3 regions of the Idiomarina sp. OT37-5b genome follow, and region 3 is predicted to be linked to each of the others. Evidence: predicted binding sites of a transcription regulator. Region 3 holds the regulator's gene; each other region holds the start of a gene.
What was found. The regulator FliA, encoded in region 3, starts transcription of late flagellar genes. The targets are predictions, from matches to a motif close to CTAAAGNTNNNNNNNNNNNNGCCGATA.
Positions count from the first base shown of each region.

Region 1: a site for FliA is predicted at 1,852-1,878, ahead of C5610_RS04840 (VC2046/SO_2500 family protein). Genes of this name have one in related genera too.
Region 2: a site for FliA is predicted at 1,824-1,850, ahead of C5610_RS08990 (flagellar protein MotY). Genes of this name have one in related genera too.

Region 1 is NZ_CP027188.1:1,051,099-1,055,166, forward strand. It holds gene C5610_RS04825 (tetratricopeptide repeat-containing response regulator) at 1-605, opposite strand, end outside; gene C5610_RS04830 (NAD(P)H-quinone oxidoreductase) at 722-1,699, shown strand; tRNA gene C5610_RS04835 (tRNA-Tyr) at 1,711-1,795, opposite strand; gene C5610_RS04840 (VC2046/SO_2500 family protein) at 1,913-2,392, shown strand; gene xerD (site-specific tyrosine recombinase XerD) at 2,439-3,341, shown strand; gene dsbC (bifunctional protein-disulfide isomerase/oxidoreductase DsbC) at 3,354-4,055, shown strand; gene recJ (single-stranded-DNA-specific exonuclease RecJ) at 4,062-4,068, shown strand, end outside.
Region 2 is NZ_CP027188.1:1,914,846-1,918,913, reverse strand. It holds gene C5610_RS09005 (Grx4 family monothiol glutaredoxin) at 1-337, shown strand, start outside; gene C5610_RS09000 (peroxiredoxin) at 454-1,059, shown strand; gene rnt (ribonuclease T) at 1,112-1,747, opposite strand; gene C5610_RS08990 (flagellar protein MotY) at 1,906-2,829, shown strand; gene nth (endonuclease III) at 2,826-3,461, opposite strand; gene C5610_RS08980 (electron transport complex subunit E) at 3,466-4,068, opposite strand, start outside.
Region 3 is NZ_CP027188.1:692,724-696,791, forward strand. It holds gene flhF (flagellar biosynthesis protein FlhF) at 1-547, shown strand, start outside; gene C5610_RS03120 (MinD/ParA family protein) at 563-1,435, shown strand; gene C5610_RS03125 (RNA polymerase sigma factor FliA) at 1,428-2,153, shown strand; gene cheY (chemotaxis response regulator CheY) at 2,188-2,571, shown strand; gene C5610_RS03135 (protein phosphatase CheZ) at 2,586-3,326, shown strand; gene C5610_RS03140 (chemotaxis protein CheA) at 3,340-4,068, shown strand, end outside.

The sequences.
Region 1 (4,068 bases), 360 kb from region 3:
ATCCAGGGTTGCACACCGTCTTCAAGTACACGCTTTATCGCGGCTTCAGCTTGCTCAAGTTGCTGCGTTTTATTAAACAGTTCAATCTGCAACTTTTGGCAATAGGTGGCGTAACGGCTTTGTGAATCGATATGACGCTGGCAGGCGTCAATACAAGCTGTGTAATCGCCGTTGTATAACGACTTGAACACATCTTTAAGCCACATCCGGCGTTTGTAAGCGCGGGCAATTCGTGAGCGCAGAACACGATGTGAAAAGGGTTTGGTGAGATAGTCATCGGGCTGTAGTTCAAGCGCGCTCAACACCATCGGCCGGGTATTGTCGCCGGTGATGATAAAGAAAATGGTATCCTCTTTGAGGACGCCACGGTGTTTCAACTCTTCCAGCACCTGCCGGCCATTTTTACCGCGGCCAAGGTTGTAATCGACCAGCATTACGTCAAAGGGTTTGCGCACATACGCAGCAATACCGGCTTCACCGGTTCGCTTCGCCTCAACCTCTTTGGCACCAAGATTGAGCAGTAATCCTTTTAGCATCACCTGAAACGCTTTTTGATCTTCGATGATCAGTACGCGTTTGTCGGCGAGTTCGACAAACTCACTCATTGTGTGTTTTGCCATCCTTTGGTTTTTTGTCACGACAACGTGTTAGGTTAAAGATTATTATGCGTCTTTACTACTGATGTTATCGACTTTTTGTTTAAAAACTCGAAGGAAATTTTATGTTAGCAGCGCGTATTGAAGAAGGGCGGGTGGTTTGGCAGCCCGATCATGATCTCAACCAAACAACGCCAGCCGCTGATGAGGTGACCATTCGGATAGCGTATGCCGGCGTAAATCGCGCCGACGTCATGCAAGTTGCCGGTGCCTATCCACCGCCGCCGGGGGCGTCGGCAATCCCGGGGCTGGAGTGCAGCGGGGTAGTCACTGCGATTGGTGACAAGGTAACCCATCTCGCCGTTGGCGACAAAGTGTGTGCGCTGTTAGCCGCTGGCGGCTATGCCGAATCGGTTACGGTGAATGCGGCGCAGGTACTGCCATTACCGTCCAGTTGGACCCTGGAACGCGGCGCGGGATGGTTAGAAACTTTTGCGACCGCTTATTTGAATGTGTTTATGCTGGCCGATTTACAGCCCGGCGACCGGGTTTTTGCCCATGCCGGTGCCAGTGGGGTCGGTAGTGCGTTACTGCAATTATGCAAAGAGCAGGGGACGCCCATTTATGTCACCGCCGGTAGTGATGAAAAATGTGCATTTTGCCGCGAACTGGGCGCAACTGAAGCGATAAATCGGCACCGCCAGGATTATGTCGAGGTGCTAAAAGAGGTCGGCGGCGTTGATGTGATTCTTAATCCGGTCGGCGGGGACTCGGTGGAGCGTGATCAGCAAGTACTGAAACAGGACGGTCGACTGGTTCTCATCGGGCTGATGGGCGGCCGTAATGGTCAGGTGGACTTCGGTCGTCTGCTGATGAAGCGGCAACGGCTTATGGGCTCCACGCTGCGAAGTTTATCCAGCGAACGTAAAGGCGCTATTTTAAGCGGACTTTGGCAACACTTTGGTGAAGCGTTCACTGCGGCAAGGGTGCGGCCGATGATCGATCGCGTTGTTCCGGCAGAAAAGGTCAACGAGGCCTTAAATTACCTGCAGGAAAATCGAACGCAAGGTAAGGTGGTGCTGAAAATAGCGGAACTTGATTAAGCGGGAAATCGTGGTGGAGGGGGCAGGATTCGAACCTGCGAAGGCTGAGCCGTCAGATTTACAGTCTGATCCCTTTGGCCACTCGGGAACCCCTCCAAACGAGGCGCGTATAATAACAGGCTTAATCACGCTGTAAAGGAAAAAGCATAAAAATTAAAGATTTTTGCCAGCCGCCGATAACGACATCAAGCGTCAACGTTATCGGCAGGATGTATGGCAGAGCTGACCCCCGGAACGGTATCCGGAGCACAGGAATATTTTGATCGACAGGCCGCCAATGCGATTGGGCAGGGGCATGGGGCCGAGTTTTCCCTGTGGCTGGCAGCGCTGGGCGAACAACCGCTTGCCGATGACGCCCCGGCAAGCGTCGACTGGCAACGTACCATTGGTGCGGCGCGGCCACGGCCATTAGGCTATAACGACGCGCGGTTTATCGCCAGCGGCGTCTACCAGAGCGCTTCGCAATTGAGTGATTTTAAATTACAGGACGCAGTGCACCCGCAACCGCTTATCCCAAACAGCGATCCACAGCGACTACCGCTGGAGTTAATCGCTAATCTGGATTGGCAAACGCTGCAGCGCCGCAAGCGTGCGGCGGCACCGGAAAAACTCCCGAAACGTCGTCGCGACCCCGCGCAGTTATACGACGTGTTACAGCAGTTGGGGATAGAACCAAAGCAACAGCTCATGTAAGCTAGCAGCATGTACTAAGCTATCCTGATGTGTGGTAACGGCTGCCATGACCCAAGTTCACCCGCAAGACGATGAACGTATTGATGCCTTTGTTGAGTATTTATGGTTGCACCATGGTGTCAGCAATAACACTCAAGCCGCCTACCGTTCTGACCTACGCCGTTATTGCGATTACCTGATGACGCAAAAACTTGGCTTGTTAGATACCACGTCGACCATTCTGCAGGATTATTTGCTTTGGCGCCGCAGTCAGGGGCTCTCACCGCGCAGCACCTCACGATTTTTAAGTGCGATGAAAAAGTTTGCTCAGTTTGCGGTAAAGCAGGGGTGGCTGAATACCGACCCCAGCGCTCGCTTAAAACGACCGAAACTCCCACAATCAATCCCCCATTCCCTCAGTGAAGCGGATGTCGACGCGTTGTTGCATGCGCCGGCGACCGACACCGAACTGGGGTTGCGCGATCGCACGATGCTGGAAGTGCTTTACGCCAGTGGCTTGCGGGTCAGTGAGCTGATCCGACTGCAATTGGAACAGGTGTCATTACAACAGGGCTTAGTGCGTATTATCGGTAAAGGTGACAAGGAACGCCTGGTACCCCTCGGTGAGGAAGCGCTCGATTGGCTGCAGCAGTATTTGCGCCATGGCCGTCCGGCGCTTTCGGACAAAAACAGCCCGTGGATTTTTATTACCCAACGCGGTACCTTATTAACGCGCCAGGCATTCTGGTACCGCATCAAACATTATGCGGCGCAAGCGGGTATTCGCGCGCATCTGTCGCCCCATACACTGCGGCATGCATTTGCTACGCACCTGTTAAACCATGGTGCGGATTTACGAGTATTACAAATGTTGCTGGGTCACAGTGACCTGTCTACGACACAAATTTACACACAAGTTGCGCGAGAGCGGCTGCAGTCCCTGCATGCTCAGCACCATCCGCGCGGCTAACAAGAGGTTTATATGAAACGCAGTTTAGTTCATTCCCTGTTATTACTGGCATCACTGTCAGTAAGTGCGGCAAGTGTTGCACAGCAACCGGATACCAGTCGCCTTGAAGCGTTAGGTATCCAGGTTGGTGAAGTGTCCAAAACGTCGATAGCGGGGCTTTATCAGATCACCTCAAATCAGGGGATTTTCTATGTTTCAGAGGACGGCACACGGCTGATCGCCGGCAACCTGTTTGATCTGACCAACGAACAACCGACCAATCTTACTGAACAGGCTATGGCAAGTCTGCGTCAGCAGGAACTGCAAAAAATTGAAGATGAAATGGTGGTTTATCCATCGTCGAAAGAAAAATATCAGATCACCGTGTTTACCGATACCACCTGTGGCTATTGTCAGCGTTTACATGAAAACCTTGGTCAGTATCTGGACAAAGGGATTACCGTGCGCTATCTGGCCTTCCCGCGTGGCGGTCTTAATAGCAAAGGTGGTCAACAGCTGCAGTCGGTATGGTGTGCAGACGACCCGAAAAAAGCACTCACGGCCTATAAAAACGGCGATGCGGTTGACAGTCCGGCCTGTGATAATCCAGTCGAAAAACATTACCGCATGGGGCAGGCCTTTGGCGTAACCGGAACCCCGGCTATCGTCCTGCCGGACGGTCGTATGTTGCCCGGTCTGCGAACCGCCGATGCACTGCTCGAGGCAATGCAATAAGCGCGTATGACAG
Region 2 (4,068 bases), 1.2 Mb from region 3:
AACCATCGATAAGATTAAACAGCAAATTGCTGAGAACCCAATTCTTTTATACATGAAAGGTTCGCCTAAGCTACCAAGCTGCGGCTTCTCATCGCAAGCTTCACAGGCGCTGATGGGCTGTGGTCAGCCGTTTGCCTATGTCGACATTCTACAAAATCCGGACATTCGCGCCGAATTACCGAAGTATGCTGACTGGCCAACGTTTCCACAGCTGTGGGTAGAGGGTGAGTTAATTGGCGGATGTGATATCATTATTGAGATGTTCCAGAATGGCGAACTACAACAATTGATCACAGAAGTTGCTGAGCGCCACCCGGAGCCAACAGAAAAGGAATAAATCAGCAAACAGGTTGGGGCGGGTCTTGAAATCGATCCAACTGACCCCCATCCTCGTACTGTACTGATTTAACGCTTTAGTTAAGCTACTTTCATATCAACAAATGGAGAGAATCAATGGCTGTATTAGTAGGTCGTAAAGCACCTGATTTCACTGCCGCAGCAGTATTGGGTTCAGGCGAAATCGTTGAGAATTTCAAACTGTCTGACCACATCAAAGGCAAAAAAGCGGTAATCTTTTTCTACCCGCTGGACTTCACGTTCGTATGCCCTTCAGAATTGATCGCATTCGACAAGCGTTTAGAAGAATTCAACAAACGTGGTGTGGAAGTAATCGGTGTCTCTATCGATTCTCAGTTTACTCACAACGCATGGCGTAACACTTCAACTGACGCTGGCGGTATCGGTCAGGTTAAGTACCCACTGGTTGCTGACGTTCGTCACAGCATCTGCAAAGCGTACGATGTTGAGCACCCAGAAGCCGGTGTTGCTTTCCGTGGTTCATTCCTGATCGACGAAGACGGCGTTGTGCGTCACCAGGTTGTTAACGATCTTCCATTAGGTCGTAACATCGACGAAATGCTGCGCATGGTCGATGCTCTGAACTTCCATCAGAAGCACGGTGAAGTTTGCCCTGCGGGCTGGGAAGAAGGCAAAGAAGGTATGAAAGACAACCCTGAAGGTGTTGCTGCTTACCTGTCGAAGAACGCTGACAAACTGTAAGTTAGTGTTGAGTTGATAAGAAACGCCGCTGATGAGCGGCGTTTTTTTATGTCTAGTCGTTGGCGCGTGGCCAACCACCCAGCACTTTCCACTCATTGACCATCCAACAGAACAGCTCTGCAGTGCGCTCGGTGTCATAAATGGCCGAGTGAGCCTGTTGTTGATCAAAGGCAATGCCTGCCGCTTTGCACGCTTTTACCAGCACCGTCTGGCCCAGAGTTAAAGCCGCCAACGAGGTGGTATCAAAGCTCACAAAGGGATGAAACGGATTGCGTTTAATGTTGCTCCGCTCAGCGGCTGCCATCATAAAACTGTGGTCAAAGTTGGCGTTGTGACCGACCAGTACTGAACGTTGGCAACCTGCCGCTTTCTGCGCTTTACGAATGGGTTTAAACATTTCTTTTAATGCCACATCTTCGGCGATGGCACCGCGCAGCGGTGAGTGAGGGTCGATACCGTTAAAATCAATGGCTGCCTGTTCGATGTTGGCACCTGCAAAGGGCTCAATATGGTAATGCAACGTTTCCGTTGGTTTTAACCAACCGTCATCGTCGAAGTCCAGCAACACCGCGGCGATCTCCAGTAACGCATCCTGGCGGGGGTTAAAACCGCCGGTCTCGACATCAATAACAACCGGTAGATAACCTCTAAATCGCTGTTTCATTAAAGACTCTGTTGAGTCGGACATGCGCGCTCCATTTGCCTGGTAATTACGAAAGTTGCCATAGTATGCCAAAAACCACCGGTGGTTGTCGCCTTAACCGTTAAAGGATTCGCGGTGACGGCCGATAGCACTGATAGAAAACCGGTGAGCTTAAGCATTTAATTTGTACGGTAGGAACCAATATGCCAGTAATTAAAAACTGTCGCCTCAAACACACTCTGGTCGCCAACACGGTTGTTGCGGTGCTGGGGTTGCTGACTGTTCCTGCAGGTTCGGCAAACGCGGTACGCCATTATAGCGCTAACCTCGACAACTCTATGTGGTATCTGGCCGAAAACAGCCGTCTTGAGTGTGGTCTTGAGCACACCATTCCGCGGTATGGCAAAGTAGAATTTAACAGCGAAGCGGGTAAGCAGCTCAATCTGCGTATGCAACTGGATATGCAGCAACTGCCAGATGGTTATGGGGTTGCAAAAATTGAGTCGGTAGCGCCGCGTTGGCAGCCAGGACAAGCGACCTACGCGCTCGGTGATATGCAGTTTTACAAACAGTTTGACGGTGAGATACAAAAGCAAATGGCGTGGACACTGTTGTCTGAATTGGAAAAAGGACGCTACCCCACGTTCTATTATCAAGATTGGTATAACCAAACTGATACCGTAGCCGTGGCTTTGTCCTCGGTTAATTTCCGAGATGCCTATGATGCCTTTCGCAGTTGCATTAACGCGTTACTGCCGTTCAGTTTTGAAGACATTGCTTACACGGTGTTGAATCATGAAGATGACAGTGAAAAACTGACGCCGGCGTCGCAGCGTAAACTGGAACAGATCAGTCAGTATCTCGCCGTAGACGACGAATTGGAGCTGGTACTGGTGAATGCCTACACCGACGCCCTTGGCGCCCGAGAACCCAATCAGGAATTGTCAGAGAAACGCGCGGAAGAAATTAAAAATTTCTTTGTCGAACGTGGCATCGCGGAACAACGCATCGAAACGGTTGGGCATGGCGAAGACCGGCCAATAGCCGGCAATGCCAATGCGCTGGATCGGGCGAAAAACCGCCGCGTGGTGGTGCGGCTGTCAAAACCTACCGGGGTGCAGCTCTAGTCGCTGGTTTTCTGCTTAAATTCGCAGAGGTCTTCGATCACGCACGAGCCGCAGCGGGGTTTCCGCGCGACACAGGTGTAACGGCCATGTAAGATCAGCCAGTGGTGCACATCCACTTTAAATTCTTTGGGCACTACTTTTATCAGCTTTTCTTCAACGTCTTTGACGTTTTTACCCGGAGCCAGTCGGGTACGGTTCGACACGCGGAAAATATGCGTGTCAACGGCGATAGTGGGCCAGCCGAAAGCGGTATTGAGAACGACATTCGCGGTTTTACGCCCGACACCGGGCAGTGCTTCGAGTGCCTCGCGGCTTTCTGGTACCTCGCCCTGATACTTTTCCACCAGGATCTTGCAAGTCTTATAGGCATTCTCGGCTTTCGAGTTAAACAAGCCGATGGTCTTAATGTGTTCCTTGATGCCATCAACGCCTAATGCCAGCATTTTCTCGGCGGTCGGCGCGACTGGAAATAATTTACGGGTGGCTTTATTAACACCGACATCCGTTGCCTGCGCCGACAATAACACCGCAATCAGCAACTGAAATGGCGTTTCGTATTCCAGCTCGGTGGTGGGGTTTGGGTTGTGTTCCCGTAAGCGACTTAAAATTTGATAACGTTTTTCTTTATTCATACTGTTACGACTCTGCGGTGACTCGTGCACGAGTGACCGTTTTCTCAATTTTTTCTGCTTTAGCCTCACGTTTGGCATCAATCCAGTTCTTACCGGCAATAATAAAACCCAGCCCGATAAAGGCTCCCGGTGGTAAGATCGCCAGCAGCAACGGGTAATTGACTTCAAATAATTCAATACGCAGCTGCGCTGCCCAGTCGCCAAGCAACAGTTCAGCACCGTCAAACAGGGTGCCGTTGCCGATAATCTCCCGCATTCCACCCAGTAACATCAACACTAAGGCAAAACCGACGCCCATAACCAAACCGTCAAAGGCTGCTTTGGGCCATGGATTTTTCGAGGCGTAGGCTTCAGCACGACCAATGATCGCACAGTTGGTCACAATCAATGGAATGAAGATGCCAAGTGACTGGTACAACTCGTAAACATAGGCGTTCATCAGCAGTTGGATGATGGTAACAAAGGTTGCGATGACCATCACAAATACTGGAATTCGAATTTCTTGTGGTACCCATTGGCGTACCAGCGATACGGTAATATTCGAGCCGACCAGTACGAACAAGGTGGCTAAGCCCAAGCCCATGGCGTTGGTGATTGAAGCGGTGAC
Region 3 (4,068 bases):
GATCACCACCGACACCTTCCGTATTGGTGCCAGTGAACAATTACAGACCTATGGACGTATCCTGGGTTGTCCGGTAAAAATTGCCAATAACGCCAAAGAGTTGGCCGATGCGTTACTGACGCTGCGCGATAAATCACTGATCCTGATCGACACCGCCGGCATGGGCCAGCGTGATAAACGCCTGAACGACCAACTGGCCACGTTACTGCACAATAACCGTCTGCGTATTCGCCCATATCTGGTATTATCAGCAACGTCACAAACGCAGGTACTGAATGACGCCGTCAAACAGTTTAAAACACTGCCGTTAAGTGGCTGTATTTTTACCAAACTGGACGAATGCCTGAGTCTGGGTGAGAGCATCAGTGTTGCCATCGAGCATGGCATGGCGGTAAGTTATCTAACCAACGGCCAGCAAGTACCGGAAGACATCAAAGTGGCGGACGCCCATTTTCTGGTGAACGAAGCTGAGCGCTTGTATGACAAAAGCATTTGTTCGAACATGACAGAGATGCCAAAATCGTACTGGCACACGAGTATTAACTAAAGAAGTAGCGCGCACATGGATCAAGCAAGTGGCTTAAGAAGAATGAAACAGTCAAAGATCAAAGTAATTGCAGTCACCGGAGGCAAGGGCGGCGTGGGTAAAACCAACGTGTCGCTGAATATGGCGATTGCAATGGCGCAGCAGGGTAAGCGCGTCTTGGTCTTAGACGCCGATCTGGGGTTAGCAAACGTTGACGTCATGTTGGGCCTCAGAGTGCGTAAAAACCTTTCTCATGTGCTCGACGGTACTGCCGATTTGCGGGACATCCTGGTGGAAGGGCCGGCGGGCATCCAAATCGTACCGGCCACTTCAGGTACGCGCACCATGGTCGAGTTGACCGAGCGTGAAAACGCCAGCCTGATCCAGGCATTCAGTGAGCTTCAGGGCGATTTTGATGTCTTGATCGTCGATACCGCCGCCGGTATTGGCAACACGGTGGTCAGCTTTGCGCGGGCATCCCAGGACGTTATCGTGGTGGTCTGTGACGAACCGACGTCAATTACCGATGCGTACGCGTTGATGAAAGTATTGAGTCGCGACCAGGGTGTGTTTAAGTTTAAGGTGGTTGCCAATATGGTACGCAACCTCCGTGACGGCCAGGTGCTGTTTAATAAATTGACAAAAGTCACCGATCGATTTTTGGATGTCGCGTTAGAATTGTCCGCTATTATTCCGTTTGACGAAAACCTGCGTCAGGCGGTCAGAAAGCAAAAGGCGATGGTCGTGGCGCACCCGAAATCACCCGCATCGTTGGCGATAAAAGCGCTGGCGAAGAAGGCCCTGGGCTGGCCAATCCCTGCCCAAGCAGGTGGCCACATGGAATTTTTCCTTGAACAATTAATAACTTCTGCCGATAACAGATCTAAGCAGGATGTTGCCAATGAATAAAGCAGCTGTGTACAGTGCGCATGCCGACAACCGTCAGGCCATTATCGAGAAGCATACCGGTCTGGTTAAGCGCATTGCGCACCACATGATGGCGCGATTGCCGGCCAGTGTGCAAATCGACGACCTGATCCAGTCGGGCATGATTGGTTTACTGGAAGCGGCACGAAATTTTGACGGCAGCAAAGGGGCCAGCTTTGAAACCTTTGCCGGCATTCGTATTCGCGGTGCGATGCTTGACGAAATTCGCCGGGGAGACTGGGCGCCGCGCTCCGTACACCGAAACCATCGGCGGGTACTGGAAGCCATTCGGCAGGTTGAGAACGAAACCGGCCGTGATGCCAAAGACGTAGAAGTAGCGGCACAATTGGAGCTGTCGCTGGACGAGTATCATGCTATCTTGCGTGATGTAAACTCGGGACGCATCATCGGTATTGAAGACCTCGGGGTGTCAGAAGATGCGATCATACCCGAGCAGGTAACCGGCGCGCATTACGAGCCGCAACGGGATGTCGAGAACGATGCCTTTCATCGGGCGTTGGCTGAAACCATTTCGTCATTACCTGAACGTGAAGCTTTGGTGCTTTCGTTGTATTATGATGAAGAACTGAACTTAAAAGAGATTGGCGAAGTACTCAGTGTGAGTGAATCGCGAGTCAGTCAAATTCATAGTCAAGCCATGCTGCGCCTTAAGTCGCGTATGCAGAGTTGGGTTGAATAATTTGTGGTAATCGAGAGCCTCAGTGGAGGGAGCTTTGGATAAAAATATGAAAATTCTTGTTGTTGATGATTTTTCAACAATGAGACGAATCATCAAAAACTTACTGCGCGATTTGGGCTTCACCAACATCCAGGAAGCCGACGACGGTAATACCGCGCTGCCCATGTTGCAACAAGGTGACTTTGACTTTGTCGTAACAGACTGGAATATGCCGGGTATGCAAGGCATCGATTTGCTCAAAGAGATTCGCAAAGACGATAAATTGTCACACCTGCCAGTGTTGATGGTAACGGCAGAAGCCAAACGCGAGCAGATCATCCAGGCCGCACAGGCCGGCGTCAACGGATACATCGTGAAACCTTTTACCGCTGCGACGCTAAAAGAAAAACTCGATAAGATCTTCGAACGCATTAGCTAACAGGGCGAGCTATCATGACAGAGCATGCCCACGACATTTCGTTAGAGCAAGCCAAAGAACTGGTTGCCTTACTGGAAGCCGGTCAGCAGAAACGAGCCAACGAAATGCTCGACGAAGTGTACAATCGGCGCAACGACAAACTGTTTACTTCGGTAGGACAGTTAACGCGTGACCTCCACGAAGCGCTGCAGGATTTTCAGTTGGACCCCCGCATTGTGCAACTGACTGAAGACGAACTGCCCGACGCACAGAATCGTCTGCAATACGTCATTCAAAAAACCGAAGATGCCGCCAACCGCACCATGGATGCCGTGGAAGCTTGTTTGCCGATGGCAGATGACATGCATCAAAAAATCGAGCAATTAATGCCGAAATGGCAACAACTTATGGACAATAACATTGAGTTGTCTGAGTTTAAGTCGTTGTGCCACGGCGTTGACGACGTACTTAGGTCGTGTGGGCAGAACATGCCGCAGATCCACGGCTTGATGACGGAAGTATTAATGGCTCAGGATTATCAGGACATTACCGGTCAGGTCATCCGCCGTGTCATCCAGTTGGTTGAGGACGTCGAAAAGAACCTGATTGAGTTACTGAAGCTGTTTGGCGACGAAGCGAAAAAAGGTGCTAAGAAAGCGCCGCAAGCGGCCGATAAAAGTCAGGCAGAAGGACCCATTATCGACGCCGATAAGCGCGATGATGTGGTGTCCGGTCAGGACGATGTTGACGATTTATTGTCGAGTTTAGGATTCTAGGAGCAGCGATTGCATGAGCTTTGAAATGGACGAAGACATTCTGCAGGATTTTTTGATAGAAGCCGGGGAAATCCTCGAGCAACTGTCAGAGCAATTGGTAGAGCTTGAAAACGATCCTGAGAATTCAGATTTGCTGAACGCCATTTTCCGCGGTTTCCATACCGTTAAAGGTGGTGCCGGCTTTTTGAACGTGCACGCGTTAGTGGACACCTGTCATGGTGCCGAAAACGTTTTTGACACCTTGCGTAATCATCAACGCCGTGTCACTTCAGAGCTCATGGACGTCATTTTGCAGGCGCTGGACACCATCAACGCGCAGTTTGCTCAGTTGCAGGCGCGCGAAGAGGTTGAAGCTGCCTCTGACCAACTGCTGCAGGCTTTGCACAAACTCAGTGAACCGGAATCGGCCGACGAACACGACGCTGCTGCCGCTGACACCACTGAAGAAGCTCAAGCGCCCGCAGAGCCGGAACAGCCGGAACAACCGGAAAGCGAAGCCAACGACGGTGGCATCGACGAAATTCAGGAAGACGAATTCGAAGCCCTGCTCGACGAGCTGCACGGCAAAGGCAAAGCGCCAACCAAAGCCGCCTCTGATACGGCTCGTGCCTCTGATGTAGCTCGTGCCTCTGATGTAGCTCGTGCCTCTGGCACGAGTAAAGACGACGACGAAATCACCGACGATGAGTTCGAAGCCTTACTCGACGAACTGCATGGTCAGGGTAAAGCCCCAACCAAGCTA